Regions from separate parts of the Kitasatospora sp. NPDC023176 genome, predicted to be linked through region 2. Evidence: riboswitches for the same ligand, from Rfam matches in the RefSeq annotation. Region 2 holds a riboswitch; each other region holds the start of a gene.
The links. Region 2 has a riboswitch for S-adenosylmethionine ahead of thrC (threonine synthase). Riboswitches for the same ligand answer to the same signal wherever they lie in the genome.
Positions count from the first base shown of each region.

Region 1: another riboswitch for S-adenosylmethionine. It lies ahead of ACZ3YL_RS20925 (IclR family transcriptional regulator); the one in region 2 lies ahead of thrC (threonine synthase).
Region 3: another riboswitch for S-adenosylmethionine. It lies ahead of ACZ3YL_RS21285 (aminotransferase class V-fold PLP-dependent enzyme); the one in region 2 lies ahead of thrC (threonine synthase).

Region 1 covers NZ_JBVHIP010000014.1:170,303-173,548, forward strand. The annotation lists gene ACZ3YL_RS20915 (class I SAM-dependent methyltransferase) at 1-408, shown strand, start outside; gene ACZ3YL_RS20920 (hypothetical protein) at 482-739, opposite strand; SAM riboswitch class I at 1,031-1,173, shown strand; gene ACZ3YL_RS20925 (IclR family transcriptional regulator) at 1,373-2,086, shown strand; gene ACZ3YL_RS20930 (SRPBCC family protein) at 2,119-2,685, opposite strand; gene ACZ3YL_RS20935 (RNA polymerase sigma factor) at 2,682-3,188, opposite strand.
Region 2 covers NZ_JBVHIP010000007.1:304,450-307,695, reverse strand. The annotation lists gene ACZ3YL_RS14070 (alpha,alpha-trehalose-phosphate synthase (UDP-forming)) at 1-359, opposite strand, end outside; gene ACZ3YL_RS14065 (glucosyl-3-phosphoglycerate synthase) at 575-1,606, opposite strand; SAM riboswitch class I at 1,751-1,886, shown strand; gene thrC (threonine synthase) at 1,904-3,211, shown strand; gene ACZ3YL_RS14055 (MoaD/ThiS family protein) at 3,239-3,246, shown strand, end outside.
Region 3 covers NZ_JBVHIP010000015.1:64,019-67,264, forward strand. The annotation lists gene ACZ3YL_RS21275 (response regulator) at 1-267, shown strand, start outside; gene trpD (anthranilate phosphoribosyltransferase) at 386-1,462, shown strand; SAM riboswitch class IV at 1,641-1,758, shown strand; gene ACZ3YL_RS21285 (aminotransferase class V-fold PLP-dependent enzyme) at 1,812-3,176, shown strand; gene ACZ3YL_RS21290 (Lrp/AsnC ligand binding domain-containing protein) at 3,180-3,246, opposite strand, start outside.

The DNA of each region.
Region 1 (3,246 bases), on a different contig from region 2:
TGGCTCCCCACCGTCACCCGCGCCATCGAGTGGACGGCCCCCGGCGGCACCCTGCTGGTCGTCCTGCAGAACCCCGAGAGCCCCTGCATGCGGATGGCCGCCCACTTCACCGGCGTGCGCTACGACCTGAGCGCCCTCCTCGATGGTCTGCGCGCCCACCACCCCACCCACACCTACGCCTTGGAGACCCTCGACCTCCACTACCGCACGCCCCACCTCGCCGAGGCCGTCGACGTCGCCGAGTTCATGGTCAACGTCGCCGACCTCGCCACCCTCGACCCCCGCCCCACCCGGGCCGCCCTCACCGCCTACGTCCGACAGCACTTCGCCCAGCCCGACGGCAGCTACGCCATCGGCCACACCCAGGACATGCTCACCGTCCGCCGGGCCCGGAGCGCCCGGGTCTGAACCCCGGGGGGCCGGACGGCTCAGACATCGGTGTTCGATCGAACGCCCAGGCGAACTCCCCTGGGCCTTCCGGCTACCGGCCCGGTGCGGCGTCCTCGATGGCGGTGAGCAGCCGGGTGTGCACGGCGGTGGCGGCCGCGCGGGTGGCCGGGTCGGGGTCCTGCAGCTGAGGGGCGATCAGCTCGACGGCCGCGGCGAGGACCGGCACGGGCACGGTCGCCTCGCGCAGGTGGAGGAGTTGGGAGGCGGCCCGCTCACCGGGCGTGGCCCGGGCGCGGGCGTCGGGGATCAGGGCGGTGAGGCCCCGGGGAAGTGGCTGAGTGCTGGTCACCCGTCGCATTCTTCCGTGCCCGGGCGCCGCTGATCACCACGGCCGGGCGACGGCGGCCCCATGGACGGCCGGCGGTGATGGTGCGCCCGAGGATGATCGGCGCCCAGCGGTGGAGGAGTGGCCGTCGACAACGATCCGCTGACGGACCTGGCCGTGCTCCGCCGGGTGCGTCGCGTCCTCGCGGCGGGGCGCCGGGATTCCCGGCAGGGCAGGCGGTTGCGGAGGCTCCGGGTGTGGAGGGTGTGGAAAAGGTTTGGCGGGGCACCCGGGGAATCTTGTATGGTTCTCCGCGAATCATCCAGAGGGGTGGAGGGACCGGCCCTACGAAGCCCCGGCAACTCCCCGTTCGACCCGGCGTCCGAAGTACGCGCCGTGTTGTCCGGGGTCAGTGCCAACTCCGGCCTGTCGCCAACGTGGCGCGGGAAAGATGAGGAGACACGGTGCTCTCTGTGCTGTCCTTCGCCCGGGCGCTTCCCGCCCCGGCCCTTTCGCGTACCCATCTCGTGTCCGGCGCAGGCATTCGGCCCGCTTCGCAGGCCTGTCCTCGCTGACCACCCCGCTCCCACCCCACCGGAGCGCCCGTGAGCCGGACCCACCCACGGCCCACGGGATCTGAGACTGGAGTACCCGTCCATGGAGAACACGAGCGGTGTCGGCGTGCTCGACAAGATCACCTCGATCCTCGGCACCCTGGAGGCCGGCCCGGCCACCCTGGCCGGACTGGTCGACGCCACCGGCCTGGCCCGGCCGACCGCCCACCGGATCGCCGTCGCACTGGAACACCACCGCCTGCTCGGGCGTGACCTGCAGGGCCGGTTCGTCCTCGGGCCGCGGCTCGCCGAACTGTCGGCCGCCGCCGGTGAGGACCACCTGCTGACCGCCGCCGGCCCGGTCCTCACCCAGCTGCGCGACCTCACCGGCGAGACCGCCCAGCTCTACCGCCGGCAGGGCGAGGTCCGGGTCTGCGTGGCGGCGGCCGAGCGGCTCTTCGGCCTGCGCGACACCGTCCCCGTCGGTCTGGCCCTCCCGATGAAGGCCGGGTCCGCCGCCCAGGTGCTGCTCGCCTGGGAGGAGCCCGAGCGCCTCCACCGGGGCCTCAAGGGCGCCCGCTTCACCGCCACCGCCCTCAGCGGAGTGCGGCGCCGGGGCTGGGCCCAGGCCGTCGGCGAACGCGAGCCCGGCGTCGCCTCCGTCGCCGCGCCCGTCCGCGGCCCGGCCGGGCGGGTAGTGGCCGCCGTCTCCGTCTCGGGCCCGATCGAACGGCTCACCCGGCACCCCGGTGCCCGCCTCTCCCAGGCGGTCCTCGAGGCGGCCGGCCACCTGTCCGAGGCGCTGCGCCGCTCCTGACCGGCGTGCCCGCGGTCAGCACGGGGTATCCGCTACCCCTCGTCCAGCAGGGCGGCGAACCGGGCCAGCGGATCCCCGGTGAACGGGCGCAGCGCCGGGGCGAGGAGGCGCGCCCCGGGGAAGCGCAGGCCGCCGAGGAAGGCGAAGCGGGTGGTGCGGTCGGTCTCCGGGCGGGCCGCCATCCCGCCGAGGACCAGACGGCTCTGCATCAGGCACCAGCCGGGGGCGAGGTCGATCCCGAAGGTCGCCCGCAGCCGGGTGTGGCCGTGGATCCGGGCTTGCAGCGAGGCGGTCCGGAGCGAATCGGCGGTGGGTGGGCCGGCGGTGGGTGGGCCGGCGGTGGGCGGGCCGGCCGGCTCGGACGGGGTGAGCCGCACGGTGCGGACGTCCGGGATCCAGAGCGGCATCGTGCGCTCCAGGTCCTGGGCGAGCGCCCAGACCCGTTCGAACGGCGCGTCCAGGACGGTCTCGCCGATCCGTGCCGCTCCGGGTGCGGTCGCGGCGATCACCCGCAGCCGCCGGACCGGGTCGAAGTCGGCGACGGGCCACTGCGGCGGCTGTGGAATGCGCGGCATCTCGGGGATCGGGCTGTCGGTCACTGCTGCCACGCCTTTCGGAAGCTGAGCCGGGCCCGGGAGAGACGGGACTTGACCGTCCCGGGTGCGACCGCGAGCAGCGCCGCGGTCTGTCGTTCGTCGAGGCCCTCCAGGTCGCGCATCAGCAGGACCGCGCGGTGTTCGGGGGAGAGCCGGGACAGCACGTCGCGGATGTCCGCGGCGAGCTGGGGGTCACCGGGCGCGGGCACTTCACTCAGTTCGGCGGGCCGCGAGCGCGTCGCCCGGGTGGCGTACCGCACCGCCTCCCGGACGGCGATGGCCCGCACCCAGCCGTACAGCGCCGCCGGTTCCCGCAGTTGGCGCAGCTTGCGGAAGACCACGATGAGCGCCTCCTGGGTCGCGTCGGCGCCGTCGTCCAGGGCGATCGGGCCGCAGAGCCGGCGGACGTACGGGGTGATCAGGTCCAGCAGCCGGCCGGCCGCGAGTCGGTCGCCGCCCTGGGCGGCCCGGACCAGCTCGGCTAGGCCGGGCGGTGGCTCCTGCATGGTGCGCTCTCCGCTCTCTCCGTCGAGGGGCAAACGAGGGGGTCCGTGGAGGGAGGCC
Region 2 (3,246 bases):
AGGTGGTGGACGAACCAGAGGGTGGAGTTGGCGACGCCGTTGTAGGCGTGGGCGAAGGTCTGGGGGTCGATGTCGAGCATCCGGACGGCCTGGCCGCCGACCTCGTGCCCGGCGAGGTCGAGGCGGCCGTCGGGGGCTTCCCGGGCGGCTCTGCGGTCGGCGTCGTTGAGTGCGGCGCAGACCCAGACGGCGGTGGGGTCGTCGATCGCGGACAGGCCGGAGACCAGGCCTCCGCCGCCGCGGCGCAGGGTCAGCGTGCCGTCGTCGGCGGTGCTGAAGGACACCGGTCCCCGGTTGGAGGCCACCAGAACGGGGGCGGTGCCGGTCGCACTCGAACGTTCGGTCGTGAGATCGCCCATGGTTGGGATGTTGCCGGGGGGTCGGGGTGGCAAACCCGTCTGGGGCCCGTCTTCGCACTCCCGTCGTTCGCCCGGAGGGCGGGCGGGGCGGTGTTGGGGTGCGTGCATCGCAAGGCGGAGGAGGGAGGCGATGCGGAGCATCGGGCGACCGACGACAACGCGGCGAGGTGCGTGCACCGGCGTCGGCCCGCAGGCGGGAGTGCGAAGACGGGCCCCTAGTGGCGGGTGGCGTATTCGGGGAGGGTGTGCATCGGGGGGCGTTCCAGGGCCGTGACGGGGTGGGTGTGGGGGACGAAGATGGGGGTCCCGCCGGCCGAAGGCTGGGGGAGGGATTCCGGGGCGCGGCTGAACTGGGTGAGGTGGGGGTGGACGAGGTCGGCGGAGGCCTTGAGGCGGTGGGTGCGGTCGAGGCGTTCGAGGGCGGTGCGGTAGATGGTGGCGGCCATCCGGCCGAGGGCCTGGCCGTCCTGGTGGCGGTGGTGCCGGACGCCGACGTCGACCTGGGCCAGGGCGTCCAGTCCGACCAGTTCCAACGCGTCGACCAGCAGGCCGAGTTCGACGCCGTAGCCGGTGGGGAAGGGCAGCCGTTCGAGGAGTGAGCGGCGGGCCGCGTACTCGCCGCCGAGCGGCTGGACGAAGCCGGCGAGTTCCGGCCAGTGGAGGTTGAGGAGGGGCCGGGCGACGAGTTCGGTGACGCGGCCGCCGCCGGCCGGGACGATCGCGCCGCTGTCGGTCTCCAGCGGGCGGTCGTACATGGCCTTGACCAGGTGGATGGACTCGTCGGTCAGCAGCGGGCCGACGATGCCGGAGACGAAGGCCGGGTCGAACTCGCGCAGGTCGGCGTCGATGAAGCAGACGATGTCGCCGCGGGTGACCAGCAGGGAGCGCCAGAGCACCTCGCCCTTGCCGGGGACGGCGGGCAGCCGGGGGAGGATCCGGTCGCGCTGCTCCACCCGGGCGCCCGCCGCTTCGGCGACGGCGGCGGTGGCGTCGGTGGAGCCGGAGTCCACCACGACGAGTTCGTCGACCAGCGGGACCCGTTCCATCAGCTCGCGGCGGACGGTGCGGACGATGTCGCCGACGGTGGCCTCCTCGTCGAGCGCCGGGAGGACGACGCTGACGGTGCGGCCGGTGCGCTGCTTGGCCTCCAGCAGGGTGTGCACCGGCCGCTCGGCCGCGCTCCACGAGCGGCGGCGGAGCCAGGACGCCGCCTGCGGGAGGAGTGCGGGGGTCGGTTCGGCGGGCACGGTGACTCTCCTCGGCGGGATCGGGTGGAACGGCTCATCTCGCGTGGCGGACGGTCCCGTTCAGGGTTGACGCCTTCGGATACAGTCTTCGTACAGCGGTCGGACCTTCGCACGCCGGGGTCGCCGCTGAACCATAACTTCACAAGCTCATCCAGAGGGACTGAGGGAACGGCCCGTTGACGTCCCGGCAACCTTCTCGCGCGGCTGTCGTCGACAGGCCCCGGCGGGACAGGTGCCAATTCCGGCCTGTGGTGCGTCCGCGCCACGGGGAAGATGAGGAGAGAGGCCTCCGCCATCATGGCTATCGACACTGCCGCACCCTCCCCCGGCCTTCGGCCGCAGGGATCCCAGCCCGTCGACCTCGGCCCCGCCGCCGCCCTGTCGTGTCGGGAGTGCGGAACCCGCTTCCCGCTCGGCCCCAGCTTCGCCTGCCTGGAGTGCTTCGGGCCGCTGGAGATCGCGTACGAGTTCGGCGGCGAGCGCGCCGAGGAGCTGCGCAAGCGGATCGAAGCCGGCCCCGCGTCCATCTGGCGTTACGCGCCGCTGCTGCCGGTGCCGGCCGATGTGGCGTCGAAGCCCAATCTGAACCCCGGCTGGACTCCGCTGGTGAAGGCGGACAACCTGGGCCGGGAGCTCGGGTTCACGGCGCAGCTGCACATCAAGGACGACTCCGGCAACCCGACCCACTCGTTCAAGGACCGGGTGGTCGCGTGTGCGATCGAGGCGGCCCGGGCGTTCGGGTACACCACGCTGTCCTGCTCCTCGACCGGCAACCTGGCCGGCGCGGTGGGCGCGGCGGCGGCCCGGGCCGGGTTCCGTTCCTGCGTGTTCATCCCGCACGACCTGGAGCAGGGCAAGGTCGTGATGGCCGGGGTGTACGGCGGTGAGCTGGTGGGCATCGAGGGCACCTACGACGATGTGAACCGCTTCTGCTCGGAGCTGATCGGGGATCCGGCCGGCGAGGGCTGGGGCTTCGTGAACGTCAACCTGCGGCCGTACTACGGCGAGGGTTCCAAGACGCTGGCGTACGAGATCTGTGAGCAGCTCGGCTGGCGGCTGCCGGAGCAGATCGTCATCCCGATCGCCTCGGGCTCCCAGCTGACGAAGATCGACAAGGGGCTGCAGGAGCTGATCAAGCTGGGTCTGGTGGAGGACCGGCCGTACCGGATCTTCGGTGCCCAGGCGGAGGGCTGCTCGCCGGTGTCGGCGGCGTTCAAGGCCGGGCGAGACGTGATCAAGCCGGTGAAGCCGGACACCATCGCCAAGTCGCTGGCGATCGGCAACCCGGCGGACGGCCCGTACGTGCTGGACATCGCCCGTCGCACGGGCGGCGCGGTCGAGGACGTCACGGACGCGGAGGTCGTGGCGGCGATCCGGCTGCTGGCCCGCACCGAGGGGATCTTCGCCGAGACCGCGGGCGGGGTGACCGTCGGCGTGCTGAAGAAGCTGGTCGAGACCGGTCAGCTGGATCCGGCCAAGGAGACCGTCGCGATCAACACGGGCGACGGCCTGAAGACGCTGGACGCCGTCTCCGAGGCGGGCATGACCGCCGTCATCCGGCCGACCCTGGACGCCTTCCACTCCGCCGGCCTCGCGTCCGCCTGAACCGCCTCCCACCCCGCAAGGAGAGTCATGAGCGC
Region 3 (3,246 bases), on a different contig from region 2:
CTGGAGAAGGGCGGCGTCGACCTCTGCGTGCTGGACGGCGAGGCGGTGCCGGCCGGCGGGCTCGGCCTCGGGCGACAGCTCAAGGACGAGATCTACGGCTGCCCGCCGGTGCTGGTGCTGATCGGCCGGCCCCAGGACTCCTGGCTCGCCGCCTGGAGCCGGGCCGATGCCGCGATCTCCCGCCCGGTGGACCCGGTGGCGCTGGCCGAGGCGGTCGCCACCCTGCTGCGGGCCCGGTTGGCCAAGCGGGCCCCCGCCACGCGTTGAACAGTGCCGTCTCAGTACTAGAGAAGACGGGGCCGTAGGGACCCCGCCGCTCGATAGGCTGGCTCCATCCGTACGGACGTCCCCCCGAGCGGGGAACCGACAACAGCTGGAGTCAGCCATGGTGAACGTGAACCCTGCGAACGGTGGTACCGACCCCGCGCAGGTGGTCCGCACCTGGCCGGACCTCCTGGCGGCGCTGTTGAAGGGGGAGGACCTCGACCGCTCGTCCACCGCGTGGGCGATGGACCGGATCATGAGCGGCGAGGCGTCCCCCGTCCAGGTGGCCGGGTTCATGGTGGCGCTGCGGGCCAAGGGCGAGACGGTCGACGAGATCGCCGGCCTGGTGGACGCGATGTACGAGCACGCCGAGCCGCTGGAGATCCCCGGCCCGGCGGTCGACATCGTCGGCACCGGCGGCGACCGGGCGAAGACCGTCAACATCTCGACCATGTCGGCGATCGTCGCGGCGGCGGCCGGGGCGAAGGTGGTCAAGCACGGCAACCGGGCCGCCTCCTCGTCCAGCGGGTCCTCGGACGTGCTGGAGAAGCTCGGGGTGGCGCTGGACCTCTCCCCCCGGCGGGTGGCCGAGGTGGCCGAGGAGGTCGGACTCACCTTCTGTTTCGCGGCGAGGTTCCACCCCTCGATGCGGCACGCCGCCACCGCGCGGCGCGACCTCGGGGTGCCCACCGCGTTCAACATCCTCGGCCCGCTGACCAATCCGGCGAAGGTCACCTCGCACGCCATCGGCTGCTTCGACACCCGGCTGTCCGGCTTGATCGCCGGGGTGCTCGCCCGGCGCGGGGCGACGGCGCTGGTGTTCCGCGGTGACGACGGGCTGGACGAGCTGACCATCACCACCACGTCGCGGGTCTGGGTGGTGCGCGACGGGGTGGTCACCGAGACCGCCTTCGACCCGCGGGACGTCGGCATCGAACTGGTCGGCATCGAGACGCTGCGCGGGGCCGACGCCGCCTACAACGCCGAGGTCGCGCGCCGGCTGCTGGCCGGGGAGCGCGGGCCGGTGCGGGACGCCGTACTGCTGAACACCGCGGCGGCGCTGGTCGCGCTCGACCTCGGCGACGCGCCGCTGTCCGAGCAGCTCGCGGCGGGCATGGCGCGGGCGGCCGAGGCGATCGACTCGGGCCGGGCGCAGGACCTGCTGCGGCGCTGGTCGGAGGCCACCAGCCGGATCTGAGGCGGTAGTTGAGGGCCCGTGCCGGTTTTCCGGTGCGGGCCCTCGCGCGTGGGCCCGCTCTCGTGCCCCGAGCGTCGGCACCGGGCCCGAGCGCCCCGGAGGCGGGTGGGCGAAGGCAGAGTCCGGATGGTGGATACCTGTTTGACCGTCCGACGCGCCCGACCTAGAGTCTTGGCCAGGTCATGAGTGACAGCGTCAAGCCCCAGCTGGCTGTCCGGCAACCCTCCGTCCGTGGCGGGGTGCCCTGGGTGAGGACCGGGTCGCCGGGCATGCCGTCCGCGCGACAAGCGCGGACGCCCGATGACTAGCACTCCCGGGGGTCCCTCACCCCCAGAAGGAGTGCATCCTCATGTCGGTCTCTGTTGACCTCTGCTCCCCGCTCGCCGTTCTCGGCCACGACGTCCAGGTGCCGCTGGCCAGCGGTGCGAAGGTCGGTTACGCCGCGCTGGACTACGCGGCCAGCGCGCCGGCGCTCCAGCGGGTGTGGGACGACGTCGCCGCCTACGCGCCGTACTACGGCAGCGTGCACCGCGGTGCCGGCTACCTCTCGCAGCTGTCCACCGACCTGTTCGAGCAGAGCCGCCGGACCGTCGCCGAGTTCCTCGACCTGCGCGAGGGCGACCAGGTGGTCTTCACCCGCGCCACCACCGACTCGCTCAACCTGCTGGCCGCCGCCGTGCCGGCCGGCGCCCGGGTGTTCGCCTTCGAGACCGAGCACCACGCCTCGCTGCTGCCCTGGGCGCACGCCGGGCTGGAGGTCGCCTACCTGCGGGCGCCGCGCTCGCGGGCCGAGGCGGTCGAGGCGCTGGAGGCCGCGCTGGCCGCCGCGCCCGAGGGCCCCAAGCTGCTGTGCGTCACCGGCGCCTCCAATGTGACCGGCGAGCTGTGGCCGGTCGCCGAACTGACCGCGACCGCGCACCGGTACGGCGCCCGGGTGGTGCTGGACGCCGCCCAACTGGCCCCGCACCACCGGGTCTCGGTGCGCGAGCTGGACGTCGACTGGATCGCCTTCTCCGGCCACAAGCTGTACGCGCCGTTCGGCGCCGGGGTGCTGGCCGGGCGGGCCGACTGGCTGGACGCGGCCGAGCCGTACCTGGCCGGCGGCGGGGCGACCCGCACGGTGGCCCGGGAGCTGGACGGCTCGGTGGCGGTGCAGTGGCACAGCGGCCCGGCCCGGCACGAGGCCGGCTCGCCCAACGTCATCGGGGCCTACGCGATCGCCTCGGCCTGTCGGGCGCTGACCGAGGCCGGCTTCGACGCGCTGGAGGCCCGGGAGCGGCAGCTGGTCGACCGGCTGACGGCCGGGCTGGCGGAGATCCCGGAGGTCAGGGTGCTGAACCTGTTCGGCGCCGGCTCGGCCCGGGTGGGCGTGCTGTCCTTCGTCGTCCGGGGCTGGAACAGCTCGCACTTCTCGGCCGCGCTGTCCGCCGAGTACGGCATCGGGGTGCGCGACGGGCTGTTCTGCGCCCACCCGCTGGTGCGGACCCTGCTCGGGGACGAGGACGTCGCCGTGTCCGAGTGCGGGGCGCCCGAGCCCTCGCTGCCGGGCGAGCGCAGCCTGAACGCGATCCGGGTGAGTTTCGGGGCGGGCACGCCGGACGAGCACATCGAGCGTTTCCTGACCGCCGTCCGCGAGCTGGTCACCGACGGCGCGGCGTGGAACTACCGCAACGAGGGCGGCCGTTGCGTCGCCGACAGCCGCCGCGAGGGCTGAGGACTACTCGTCCAGGCCGAGGGCGAAGGCCGCTTCCAGGTCGTGCTGGGAGTAGGTGCGGAAGGCGATC